2 regions of the Acholeplasma hippikon genome follow, and region 1 is predicted to be linked to the other one. Evidence: riboswitches for the same ligand, from Rfam matches in the RefSeq annotation. Region 1 holds a riboswitch; the other holds the start of a gene.
The links. A riboswitch is a leader RNA that binds a small molecule or an ion and turns the genes downstream of it on or off. The one in region 1 is predicted to bind S-adenosylmethionine.
Positions count from the first base shown of each region.

Region 1 (7,164 bases):
GATTAGGTCTTTTTTAGCTTTAAGGAAATTTTTCATGGTTTGACTCCTTTTAAATTTATGTTATCAATACTATATCATGGTTTTTATATTTTCGCAATTTTTTGATTAACTTTTATCTATTTTCTCACACATACGTGCATACACATGCGTATATTTATATGTATTATTCACGATTTGTTTGACAAAGTAGTTTTCTATGACTAAAATGTAGTTAGTTATCAATCGTATGGAGGATTATTATGACAACTAAAGAACTCATCTACAAGAACGCAATTGAATTATTCTCACAATATGGTTATCAAAATTTAGGTATGCGTGATCTTGCAAAAAGCGCAGGAATCAAAGCTTCTTCTATTTACAATCACTACAAATCTAAGGAAGATATTCTCTTAGATATTGCTAATGAATTAGTAAATGAATTAAAAGAAAATGTTTATCCTCTATATAAGGTAACTGATTTAAGTCCAAAAGAGTTTTTTAAAAACATCTCATTAAAGACAAATCAATTTTTTGAACAAAAACATATTAATACACTAACAGGAATACTAATTCCAGAAGAATTTTCAAGTCAACGTTTAAAAAAATTATTACATGAAGAATTTATCGTTAAACCTAGAACCGCTTATACTTATTACTTTAAATCATTAATGGATAAGGGTTTAATGCGTACTGAAGATCCAAAACTTGCTGCGAAGATGTATCATTCATTCTTCGTTTACCACTTCTATGAAAAATACTTAACTAACGATCCAGAAGGATTCTTGGTTAAAGATGAATCAATCTTTGTGAATCATATTGATTTATTCATGAAATACTTCGATATCAAGTAAACCCAGTCTTAATGATTGGGTTTTTTCATGCAAATAAATATTGATATTTTATTTTAACTATATAATGAAACTGTGGAGGTATGACATGGAATTATTAGGAAAAAAAGTCTTAACCATTGTTTCAAATGATTTTGACGATTTAGAATTCTTCTATCCAATGATTCGATTAAAAGAAGCTGGATGTGAAGTAACAATTGCTGCTGAAGAAGCAAACAAAGATTATAAAGGTAAATACGGTTTACATACAAAATCAGATGTTGCCTTTAAACAAGTGGATATTAAATCATACGATGGTATCATTATCCCCGGTGGATGGGCACCAGATTATTTAAGACGTCTTCCAGAAGTTTTAAACTTTGTAAGATACATGCATGATAATAAAAAGATTATTGGTGTGATTTGTCATGCTGGTTGGGTATTAAGTTCTGCCGGTATTTTAAAAGATGTCCGTATGACTTCAACCCCCGGTATTAAAGATGATATGATGTATGCTGGTGCACTTTGGGCAGATGAACCTGTTGTTAGCGATGGACACATTATTAGTGCACGTCGTCCACCAGATTTACCACTTTATTTACCTGAGTTAATCAAAGCACTCAAAAAGTAAAAATAAAGCAGATGACTATTCATCTGCTTTTTCTTTATCTATATATATTTCATTTTTTCTTAATATAAATACTTCAAGTAAATATATAATTAATAATCCAAAAAGTACACCAGCACCATCAATTGCAACATCGAAAATACTTGATGCTCGGCCTGGGATGAAATACTGAATAAATTCATCAATTAAAGCAACCAATAATCCATAAATAAATGTTATTGGGTATCTATAATTATACTTTTTAAAAATAAAAACCCAAGTAATTCCTAGGATAAAAAACTCCGTAAAATGAGCAAGTTTTCTAATCATTAGCGACAATAAATCGATACTTATACCGATATTTAATTTATTTAAAATATGATAGATGAACTCAGTGATACCACCACTTAAGTTTGCACTATCGTTGCCCGGTAAAATCGAGTTAATCCAAATAAACAAATTGATTGCTATCCCAAGTGAAATCAGTGCTTTTCTTTTTATCATTAAATACTTCTCTTTCTCTTTCAATGCTTTTATTAAGATGTTTTATTAAATAAGTATCCCACACCTAGTAGTGGATTTCTTACTTATCTAAAATCAGTATAACTAAATTATCTTACACTTTACTAATTTATATTATAAACTACCTTTTATTCCGTTTTTAAAGTCAGTATCCTTCATATAAAGACTAACCATCTTAATTTTAATCATCAGACACTCTTTAACAAACAAATAACGATAATAACTTTCATAATCTTCAATGTTTTTTACATTAATAATATCTCTTAGTGTTTCTATTGTAATTACTTTTATTTTTTGATCAAGTTCTTTTTTTATTTTTTCTAATTTATTTTTAATCTCTTTATTTAAATCATATAAATAATCTAAGTAACTTCTCTTATCATAAAAGATTTTATCTATATTTTTTGCTAATATGTTTTCCATACATTCCTCTTTCTACCAAAAAAAGAAAAATGCCATCGTTTGATGGCATATAAATAACTAGGATTATATATAACCATCAATCAAGCATTAGCACCTTACCTTAGGCAGGTTGCTGAAGGGTCATAGAGCTTGTCTCTCTCCTTCTCTTTATGGTAATTCTATTGTATATAATATTCAATATATAATCAACTATTCTTTCTTATAAACACAACAATACTTTGCATATAAATTCCTTTAATTCAAATCTAAATAAGAAAAGTGGACAATACGACATTGTCCACTTTTTTTTAATTAGTTAAGTGATGAAATTTGTCCACTTGCATATTGTAAGACTTTTAATACTTCCCAAGTTGATAAGTTACCACTATTATCTAAGTCTGCTTTTAAGAATTGTTCTGCTGTCAAGTTTAAACGTCCATTAATTGCTTGAAGCATCATTAATGCATCTAGTGTTGATACGATGCCATCACCATTCACATCTCCCTTAGCACTGCTGTCAACCGCAAGTTGAACAACTGTGTTAATTGGATTTTCGGCATTTCCATCTCGAGTATAGTTAATGCCATCGAATGCTTCGATATAGTACTCTAATCCAGCAAGTGTAATATCACTTGAAGAAATAACTGCAGTATACTTATCATTATTGTTTGTCATTGTTAAAACTTTCCATGTATCAGCGCCTGTAATTCTGTAGTAAACCTTAGCCGAGTTTACAGCAATATTATCATTAATAATTGCAGAAATAACTAAGTTTGAATTTGTAAATGCTTGATAAATTCTTGTATGGTAAATATTTGGAGCCATTTTATCAAACGCTCTTACAATCACTTTGCCGGAAGGTTCTGATTCTGTAAGATCTGTCTTAACAACAGTAAAGTTATAGTAATACATCTTTCCTGGTTGTACAGAAGTATCTAATAATGTCGTTTCATCAATACCTAAAACATATTGATTAATCCTTGTATATAAACCATGTTCTTGTTCACTTCTATAAATATTAAATCCTGCTAATGTATCAAAGTCATCTTGGAACCAAGTTAATCTAATACCTTCATAAGTAGCTTCTGCTTGCATTAACATAGCTTGTGCAGCGGTTGTATCAATTTCAAATCTAAATCTTGCTGTATCAGGCATTAATCTAAAGAACGATTGCCCTTCTACGTGTCCATTTTGAATACTAAAGAATTGATTACCATTTTCAATAATAGTAGTTAATTGATATGTTCCAACCCACATGCGTGGTGTTTCATATGAACCTTCAATTAAACGTTCAGCATATGGTGCACTTGAACCAAAGGCAACTCTTAATGGAATGGATGTTTCCATGTCTTTATTAAAGTGAACTTTAACCGTGATTAATTCATTACCAACTTTATCTACTTTTAAGCCGGATTCATTATAAACTTCAACATCAACTACAAACGGGAATGCAGTTTCTGGTGCTTCAGTTAGGAATTCACCAATAATAATATCCTCTAATGATGGGAAGATGTCAAAATCAATAATGTGTTTTTGAATTAAGTTTAAATCGATTGTTCCCCAGAAGTTACCAGCAACCCCATTGATTGCAGTGTAACTATCTGTAGATTGACCTTGGATTCTAAACCATAAATCAAGATTAGTTAAATTGAAATTATTTAAAATAGCATTTCCAGTAAATGAAGTATTATATCCAGATAGGTATAATTTACGAATGATTTCATCAATATCTTCTCTACTAATCGCTTTTCTATTATTTGTATATGTTTCAAAATTCACTTCAATTAATTCATTTCCTATGCCATTTTCGTCAATTAGTGCATTTTCAGGAATGACTAATTGATACTCAGTTCCTTGTTTAAGTACGCCTGTTGACCATACATTAAGTACGCCTTTATTGAGTGATTTATTAATTGAAACACTTTGCTCTGTCTTCTCTGTTAACTTGATTTGTTGATACGCTGGTCCTATTTGAGCGTAATTAAAATAGAATTTGAAATCTTGTCTTGTAGATATATTAGTTGCTTGATCTAATATTGACTGACCTAATAATTCAATAGGTTGGTATGTTTCAAATCTAAATTCAAATTTCTCATTGACCAAACCAAGTGAGTCTACAATTCTATTTTCTAAAATAACTACTTGATAGTTCATGCCATGAACTAATGTTGGTTTAATGATTAATTGATTTTCTATAACTTCAGTATCAAATTCAACCAAATTGCCATCACTTGTTAAGATACTGATGCCATTTACATCCAGAGTAATATCATTTGCGAATGTTAGTTTAATTTCCTCATCAATTGCTTTTCTTAGGTTGTTTTCATGTGAGTTTGTTTGATAAACTAGCTTCTTATCCACACTGAAACTAAATTCTAACGCTTCACTTGATCTTCCATGATAGTTAGCAAACGCATCTTCTGGAATAATTAAACGATATGTTCCATTTAACAATGTTCCTCGTACGATTAATTCATTGTTAACTAAGGATAGCGTAATTGAATCAATAACTTCATTACCTTCATTTAAAAGATGAATGTTTCCAAAATTATTTGACATGATTACTAAATTAAATTTAACTTTATATTCGATTTTATCTTGTTCAAACACTTTTGAATCATCCACATTTGGACTGATAACTTCAATTGGTCGATCAATACCATAATAATTGAATGATTGAGAATAATAAGTGTTTTGTTTTCCATTAACGTTTCTTACTGAGTAATCTTGAACGACCACGTAATAGTATTGTCCATGAACAAATGATGATGAAGTAATAATCAATTTATTACCATCAATTCTTGTGTTTATAGGAATACTTCTTCCTGTTGATCCATTATTGACATAAATTCTTGTAAAGTTTCTATCTTTAAAAATTTCCTGATTAAATTCAATAACAATCGAATCGTCTTCTAATCTAGAATGATAAATATTTGAATTTTCAATTTGAAGATTTGGAGTAGTTATACCTGATTTAAGAATAATATTAGAAATACCTGTGTTTGAGCGTGTGTTATTTAACAGATGCATGTTGTAGTCATTTCGTCCAATCATGTAAATTTCATTTTCTGTTATAACAACCATATCACGATAACTTTGTTTAACATCAATGATATTTGATTCAAACGTATAAATCATTTCTTTTTCAATTGGCGAGATTCTATTTCCGTCGCCTAAATATAATGTATTACCTTCAATAATCATTTGGAATTTTTGGTATGATTCACTATTTACATATAAGTATTCTGTAATAGTTGGTTCATAATCATAAATGCCAAAATTGTAGTAGTTTTGATCGTCATAGAACGAAACCGAATGATAAAATTGATATACTTGTTTAATATTTCTATAGATTAACGTTGGTTTATTACCAGTATTATTACTTCCACCAATTCTATATAAATCATTGGTCTTTGTTAAGATAAATGTGTAGTAATTAGTAGAGTAAACTTCTTTAACATTATTCATTAGTTTATATGGAACATTTACGTTTGTTGTTGTACCATCGCCGATTAAGCCATAATAATTATTTCCGATACTAAATAATTCATCTTTATCATTAATAAGATAATATGTGTCCTGGTATCTTGCTCTAAAAATATGCTTGATATTTGTTATTTGATTAAAATCAAAATTACTATTAGTTTGATTTAAGGTACCATTACTTGAAAGATAACTCATTAAGGTTGTTCCATTTTCATCAATTAATATTAAAGTATAATCATGCGCATAAAAATCTACTATTTTCATTTCTGTATTCGAAGTAATCTTTCTTGGAATAGATATATACTCTCCCCAAGCATAAATTTCATTATTAGATAAAACAAAGACATGTGAGTATGTAGCTACTACTTTATCTATTTCGTTTGAAATCACTTCATCAACTACTTCTAAGTATAACTCTGCTGCAAGATCAGTTCCCTTAACATATGCTTCAATTAATGTATATCCATTTTGAACCTTAACAAGTTTTTCTCCGTCAAAATAAGCAACTTCTGGGTTTGTACTTGTAATGACTAAATCCTCTTTATCACCGTAAATTGGATTAATAATTAATTGAATATCATCATCATTTGCTAATGTTGTTTGAAGTTTATTTCTAGTAAATTGTAGAGACTTAATTTTATTTGAAACCTTAAAGTTTACTTCATTAAGCACATCACCCTGCTGGTTTTTAATAAAGATTGTTACATCACCAACATCTTTAGTTATGATATATCCATGTTCATTAACACTCGCAACTGATGGATTACTTGATTCAAAAATAAGTTTTCTTTCAGTCGTATTATATGGATATAATTCATATTCTAATTGGAACGCTTGATTAACATCCATAATCTCATCAATTGGATAAACAATAACTTCTTCAAGTGATAATTGATGTGATACATTAACTGTTATTTCTGTACTAAAACCAAAGTCTTCTGTATAAATAATAACTTTTGCTTGCCCGATATTATTTGGCTTAATTAAACCATTATCATCGACTGTTAGTATATAGTTATCTGATGATTCATATATTAAATTAGTTGCGTCATATTGTGAGATTTGAATTTGATGATTATCTTCTAAATCAAGATAAATATTACTATCAATCACATTAAATGAAGAAATATAGTTTTCTTTTGTAAACTCAAAATATGCATAATTTACTGCCTGAGATGGTAATGCGTGAGCTTTATAATTACTATTAAAATATCCATGATATGGGTAATTTGAATCACTACCAATAACTGAGCCATCATCAAAAGTTAGATTTCCATTTATTTTTTTGGCACTAAAGTAAGCTAAATCATAATAATTTCCAAAGAGTCTTTCAATCGTTTG
Region 1 is NZ_LR215050.1:1,218,165-1,225,328, reverse strand. It holds gene EXC59_RS06020 (hypothetical protein) at 1-36, opposite strand, end outside; gene EXC59_RS06015 (TetR/AcrR family transcriptional regulator) at 240-830, shown strand; gene EXC59_RS06010 (type 1 glutamine amidotransferase domain-containing protein) at 916-1,437, shown strand; gene EXC59_RS06005 (VanZ family protein) at 1,453-1,917, opposite strand; gene EXC59_RS06000 (hypothetical protein) at 2,050-2,358, opposite strand; SAM riboswitch class I at 2,429-2,514, opposite strand; gene EXC59_RS05995 (S8 family serine peptidase) at 2,650-7,164, opposite strand, start outside.

Region 2 (7,164 bases), 520 kb from region 1:
ATCACCTGTTAAAACACTGAACTTTTTATTAAATGCGATACTTTCTGTCTCAATCTTTTTTAAACCAAAATTATTAAAACTTATGTTTAATAAACCTTTTTCTGAAATTCTTAAATCATGTTTAAAGATACGTTTAAATTCAAACATAAAGAATCTTCCTTTAAAGAAAGTTTCATAAGTTACATAAGTATTTCCCTTGCTGTCACGCCTAACATGGCGGTCTTCTAAATGGAACTCTGAAACCTGGAATTTAACACCATTTTTTTCACCAGAGATAAAATCTTCTCCTCTCCAGCGATCAGGTTTTCTTGTTAAACCCGTTTTCAAGAAAACATCTAAAGGAATATGGCCTTTTGGCTCATATGTTACGTTATCATAGTTAGCCTTCAATAATGATGTAATTAAATTACTCTTAAACATTTGATTGAATTGTGCAATATGCTTATATCCAATAGAGGCAACAATTGCTCCGATGATAATTAAGACAAAGCCAATGACCATAAAGAGCGCTCCAGTATCTGGAAAAGCAATTCCTAGTAAAAAGCCAATTGCACCAATCACAAAGAAAGGTATTGCTCGTTTATTATATTTTTTTTGTTCTGCTAAAATGACTAATCTTTGTGCTTCTAATTCTCTTAACTTTTCTTCCATATACCCTACCTCTTTTTAGCAAAAAAGCAGAAACTATTTTAAGCCGTTTCTGCTATTTAATGATTCAACTGAATCAAAAATTGAAATCTACGTCTTGACGTTTAACTGCTTCTGCTTCAAAGAAATCACGTTTTGTGAAGTTCTTCCAACCAGCAACTAAGCTAGATGGGAACACAACTAATTTTTGATTGTAAATTGAAACGTTTGAGTTATAAACACGACGCGCTGCTTGAAGATTTTCTTCAACTTCTACAGTTGCACTTTGTAACTTAGCAAAGTTTGCTGAAGCTTTTAAATCAGGGTATTGTTCAACCACAACATTTAATTGTGATAAACCTTGAGATAATTGATTAGCGAAATCTTGTTTTTCTGAAATAGATGCATTTCTTGCAGGTTGTCTCATTTCGATAACCTTAGCTAATGTTTCAGATTCATGTTTCATATAACCTTTAGTAGCTGAAACCATTTTTGTTAATAAATCATAGCGTTTAGTTAATGCGATATCGATAGATGATTCTGATTCATCAATTTTAACAATCATTGTTCTAAATGAGTTTACTGTTGAAATATACCAAGCGATAAAGATAATTGCAAAGAAAGCAATAACCCCTAAAATAATCCATAATACTGTTAAATCCATGTGTATTTCCTCCTTTATGCTTTTTTACTGCAGTTATTATTTTATAATAAATGTTTGAAAATATCAATGGAATCAGTTTTTTCCCAAGTAAATGCATCCCCAGTCTTACCAAAGTGACCATTATTCACTGTTTGTTTAAAGATTGGACGTTTTAATTGGAGTTTTTCGATAATACCTTTAGGGGTAAGTTTGAAGTTACGTTCTAAGACTTCTTGAATCTTCGCATCGCTTACAACACCTGTTCCAAATGTGTTTACATAAATTGAAACTGGCTCAGCAACACCGATTGCATAAGCTAATTGAATTTCACAAGTTTTAGCAACCTTACTTGCAACAACTTGTTTAGCAATGTAACGTGCCATGTATGCAGCTGATCTATCCACTTTAGAAGCATCTTTACCTGAGAATGCTCCGCCTCCATGACGTGCAAATCCACCGTATGTATCAACAATAATCTTACGACCTGTTAATCCTGAGTCTCCTACTGGACCACCAATAACAAATCTTCCCGTTGGGTTAATGTAATACTTTGTATTAGGAGTTAATAAGTTTTCTGGAATTACAGGCTTAATAACATGTTCTAAAATATCTTTTTTAACTTCTTCTAAAGTCTTTTCTTCATAATGTTGCGTTGAGATAACAACTGCTGTAACTTCAACAGGTTGATTATTATCATCATATAAAACAGAGACTTGGCTCTTACCATCAGGTCCTAAACCGAACACCGTTCTATTTTCTCTAACTTCTTGTAATTTCTTAGTTAATTCGTGTGCTAAGAAAATTGGTAATGGTAATAAATTTGGAGTATCATCTTTAGCAAACCCAAACATAATACCTTGGTCACCAGCACCTTGTTCTTTGTTTTCATTTTCATCAACGCCTAGTGCAATATCTGCAGATTGTTTATTTAATTGAATATGAAATTCTAAATCATCTACATTAAAGATGAATCTTTTTTGTGTATAACCAATTGAAGCGATTGCTTCTTTAGCAACTTTCATTATGTTTTCTTTAGTAAGGTCAGCTTTTGTTGTGACTTCACCATAAATGAAAACACTCTTGTTTGCTACTGATGTTTCAATAGCACATCTTGAATTTGGATCTGCTGATAAACAGAAATCAACTAATGAATCTGAAATAAAATCAGCTACTTTATCTGGGTGACCTTTTGTCACACTCTCACTTGAAAATACGAAACTCATGGTTTTTACCTCTTTATATATTTTGTCAAAAAAAATCGCCTCCAACAAGGAAGCGTCTTTGAACAAATCCTTATTGCTGGGTTTCCCCCTCACGTCTTAGCACCTAATTTAATAGGTTGCTGCAGGGTCTATGGACCGTTGACCTCGCCTGCTCTTAATAAGTTGCGATTTAGTTTGCTTATTTATCATACTACGAATGTAAATCTTTGTAAAGCACAATTATAGATTTTGGTATAATTGATTTAATTCTTCGTTATACTTATAGAATGTATCCTTTAAATTTCCATCGATATAAGGTGATAATTCTTTTAAAATGAACTGCATTGCTGTCTGATGATTATAAGGTCTATAGTAACTTGAAACACTTCTTAAGGTTACATAGAAATCAGAAATTAAAATGATTTGAGATTCAATATCAGGTTGAATCTTACGCATTTCATTAATGAAACTTTCTGACGGCATATCTTCATGGTGCGTACGAATAATATCAATTGTTTTTTTAGCCAATTGAATTCTTTTTGCAATTCTTGCGCCTAATTCTGTTTTTGTTCTTAACACATCATAAGATTGCTCAGTTTGATTTTCTGACTCTATCATTAAGTCTTTAATCTCATCAAATTCTAAATGTAATAAACTATAATTTTCAATACGTTCAATTGCTTCTTTATCTAAATTATAGTAATCTGCTAATTTCACACTCACACGTGAAACTCTATATGCATGCGTTTCATCTAGCAAGCTTGAAACTGATTGGAAAACAATATTAAAGAAGTTTTTAACAATATGCGTGAAGTCATCTTGAACTTGACGACGTTTTGTTAATTCTTTTTTACGCTCTTCTTGAATGGTTTGTCCTATAGAAACGATAATATAGTTAACTAAATAAAATAATGAGAAAATAACCGTTCTTAAAATGAGGGCACCGAATTGACGGCTCATAGAAGGATCATTTAATAATTGGTAAGAAAACTCTTGCCAAGTTAATTCCATATGGAAAAAATCATAAGTGACTGCTATATGAATTAAAGTGACAAATCCTAATAAACTTACAAATGAATTGGCAAGTAATCTTTTATCTTGATATAAAGAAATTTGAACTAAAGAATAATAAATTAAGACATATGCCGCAGTCTCAAACAATTCATTTCGTCCGACCGCATAAATTCTTACATAGACCAAGACTGCCGATATAAAAATCCAGAAACTAGAAACATACATTGCAATCTGTTGCTTTGTTAAATCGTTTTTGTCTAAGTTAATTAATCTATTTTGTAATTTTCCTACAGAATAAGTAATCGGAAGTGATGCAACGGCAAAAAGCCAATCTGTTGTTGGATTGGCTACTGAAAATCCGAGAATAAAGAATACTAACGAATATAGGATGTTTGATATAAAAACGATATTTTTAATGACAACGTTTCTACGATATAAAACGGCAACATCATTGGTTACATCGATCCCTGTTTCGAAACCAAAAAACTTTGAAAATACTCGTTTCCCAAACCCTTTTAATTTATTTTTTGGTTTTTTTAAGTCCACTTTTATTTACCTTTTGATTTTTTTTGCATTAATTCAAATAAACTTAATTTATGATAATCAGGATTTTCTAATGCTAAGTTTTCATTCATCACTTGAGCAACACGAGTTGAAGCAGCCGCAGCAATTGCTCCAACAATATCATCCATTAATGTATGAACGATTCCGTCTTTCTTTCCGTCTTCATTTAACTTCGCTACGACTCCACGCTTATTGACGTCAATATCACCAAAGTTTGTTTGGCCAATTGCACCATATAAACGAGCAACATCTAATCCTAAAGTTTCATCCAATCCAAATAACCCTAAGTCATAATATAGAATGTCTTGAATTGGACCTTTAAACATTTTTTCTTCAGCTAATCTATCAACTTCAGCAGCAAATTGAATATGGTGGAAAACATCTCTAAATGTTAAGATTTTTTCAACTGATTCGATGCATAGTTGTAAATCGATATCGGGGTAATATTTTGATTGTTGTGCATGGGCAATTGTGGCAATATCATGTACAGTTACACCACCACGACGTTGAAGTGCTTCGATATTTAATCTTAGCATTTCTTCACGATTATAAAGTAATTTAGATTTATCCATTTATGAACCCTCCATCTTTAAATAAGTTTTGACCATTTAAAAAGTCTTTAACCATTAGCTTATTTTTTCCAGATTGTTGGATTTCAACTAATTCTAATCCACCATCCTTACAGCCAATGATTAACCTTTTATTAACGATTCTAATTTCATTAGGTTCAATATTTATTATATCACTTATGCGTGTTTTAAACACTTTTACTGTTGTGCCACCGATTTCAAAGTGTGCTCCTGGTAGCGGACTTAAGCCTCTTACACGGTTATGATTCCATAAAAGAGATTCATTAAAGTTCAATGCTTCATCTTCATACTTAATGGTGTAAGCAAATGTAACTTCTTCATCCATTTGTTTTTGTTTACCGTAAGTACCTCTTAAAACATCATCTAAATTCTTTTCTAATAAATCACGCCCAGCGATTGATAGTTTCTTTGTTAATGTTCCATAGTCATCTTCATCTTCAATCTTAACAACTGCTTTATCAATCATATCTCCAGCATCCATCTTATAAACCATTTCCATTAAGGTAATACCAGTTTCTTTTTCACCATTGAAAATAGAATACTGAATTGGTGCGCCACCACGGTATTTAGGTAGTAGTGAACCATGGACATTAATTGCCTTAATTTCGTTTAGTAAGGCCTTTGGCAGGATTTGTCCAAAAGCGGCTGTAATAATTAATTTCGGTTTTAAATCTAGTATTTTTTGATATTCTTCTTTTAATTTAACTGGTTGAAAAACTTCAATTCCGTGTTTTAACGCAACTTTTTTAACTGGTGAAGGTGTTAAAATCTTTTTTCTTCCTACTGGTTTATCAGGTTGAGTAACAACTAACCCAACTGGATACCCATTTTCAATTAACATTTCCAAAATTGGAACTGAAAATTCTGGTGTTCCCATAAATACGATCATTTTATTTCTCCTTAATTCCATATCAATTCAAAACTTGTTTCTAAATTGTATGAACGTTCATTTCTTAGCATCTCTACTAAAGCTTGATCTAGTGTTTGATACTTCACAAGCAATAAGAATCGGTAAGCCCTATCGTTTTTTAAAACTAACGATGGACTTGGGCCAATAACTTTGTAATTTCTTGATAAAATCTCATTTTTTAACATAAATGCATACTGATAAGCCTTTAAGTAGCTCTCATATTCTACTCTTATTTGTAACAAATTGAAATAAGGAGGCATCGATGTTAGTTTTCTATTTTGTAATTCAACATCATAGAAATTTAAATTATGCTTTAATGACTCAATAACCACATGGTCAGTTTGGTAACTTTGAATAACCAATCGATGACTTGCAATATGGTGTGCATTCTTAAATAAGATATAAGCATTTTCTGATGCATCATATCTTGGTACTTTTAAGAATTGGTCAGCCATTAATATCCCAACCAATGAAACTTTCTTAGCAAAAATATCTTTTAATGCCATTTGTGTTCCAATGATAATTTTGATATCTTTATTTGTTTCTAATGTTTCAGCAATTTCATAAACTTCTTTATTTGATAAAGTATCTCCATCAATTCTTAAAAGTGTTTTTCGATCATAAATCTTTTCTAAGAATACTTCTAGTTGTTCAATACCACTACCTACGGGTTTCATGGTCTCTTTATGACAAACTGGACAAGTCTTAGAAAATGGTTCTTGATATTTTGTGAGATTAGAACGTAAGATATTTTCTTTTTCACTATAGTTAAGTGGAATATCTGTTTCTTTGTCTTTTGGAACATATCCACAACTCCTACACATCACAAATGGGGCATATCCCTTTTGATTCATGATAAGCAAAGTCTTTTGATCATTTTTAATTGCACTATCAATATAAGTTTTTAATGAGTGACTTAACATCTTCGTATTTCCACGTAATAGTTCATCCTTCATATCAACAATATCCACAAATGCTTCTTTTGCTTTTTCAAATTCAATTAAAACTAACTTTTTATCTAATATTTCTTTTGCTTGTTTTAGTGTTCTTGTATGTGTTTCATATATTAATGTTGCACCATAAAACTTTGCTTTTAATCTTGCCACGTCTCTAGCATCATAATATATACCATCTGTTTGAACATATGCACTATCATGGCTTTGTAAAGCAATAACAAGCCCTAAATCATTAAACTTATCAAAGACAGAGCTACGTGTCCCAACGGTAATTAATGACTCTTTTTCTAGGATTGCTTTTTTATAAAAATAAGTTTGTTTGACAGTATGATTTGAATCTAAAATTGTAATTAATTCATTCGGAAACAATTTTTGATAAATATCAACATACTTATTCACCAAGAATCTTTCCGGTACTAAAATTAATACCTGCTTTTGTTTATAAATAGTTTCTTCTACTAACTTATATATAAGATTAGTACTATATAAATTACTACCTTCAAACACAAATTCTTTTAGCTTACTTTTTTGTATCTTCTCATAATGTGTTTGATTTTCTTTTAGTAAATCAATTGGTTTTTGTTCAATTAACTCTTCGTAATTGGTTAAACGTTGTTCTTTTTCTACAATACCTAAGACTTTCTTTTTAATTAATGTA
Region 2 is NZ_LR215050.1:698,166-705,329, forward strand. It holds gene EXC59_RS03390 (DUF3137 domain-containing protein) at 1-651, opposite strand, end outside; gene EXC59_RS03395 (LemA family protein) at 725-1,291, opposite strand; gene metK (methionine adenosyltransferase) at 1,333-2,493, opposite strand; SAM riboswitch class I at 2,561-2,657, opposite strand; gene EXC59_RS03405 (HD domain-containing protein) at 2,713-4,032, opposite strand; gene EXC59_RS03410 (phosphatidylglycerophosphatase A) at 4,035-4,622, opposite strand; gene fmt (methionyl-tRNA formyltransferase) at 4,615-5,529, opposite strand; gene priA (replication restart helicase PriA) at 5,541-7,164, opposite strand, start outside.
Region 2: linked by a shared signal. The riboswitch ahead of metK (methionine adenosyltransferase) and the one ahead of EXC59_RS06000 (hypothetical protein) in region 1 are both predicted to bind S-adenosylmethionine.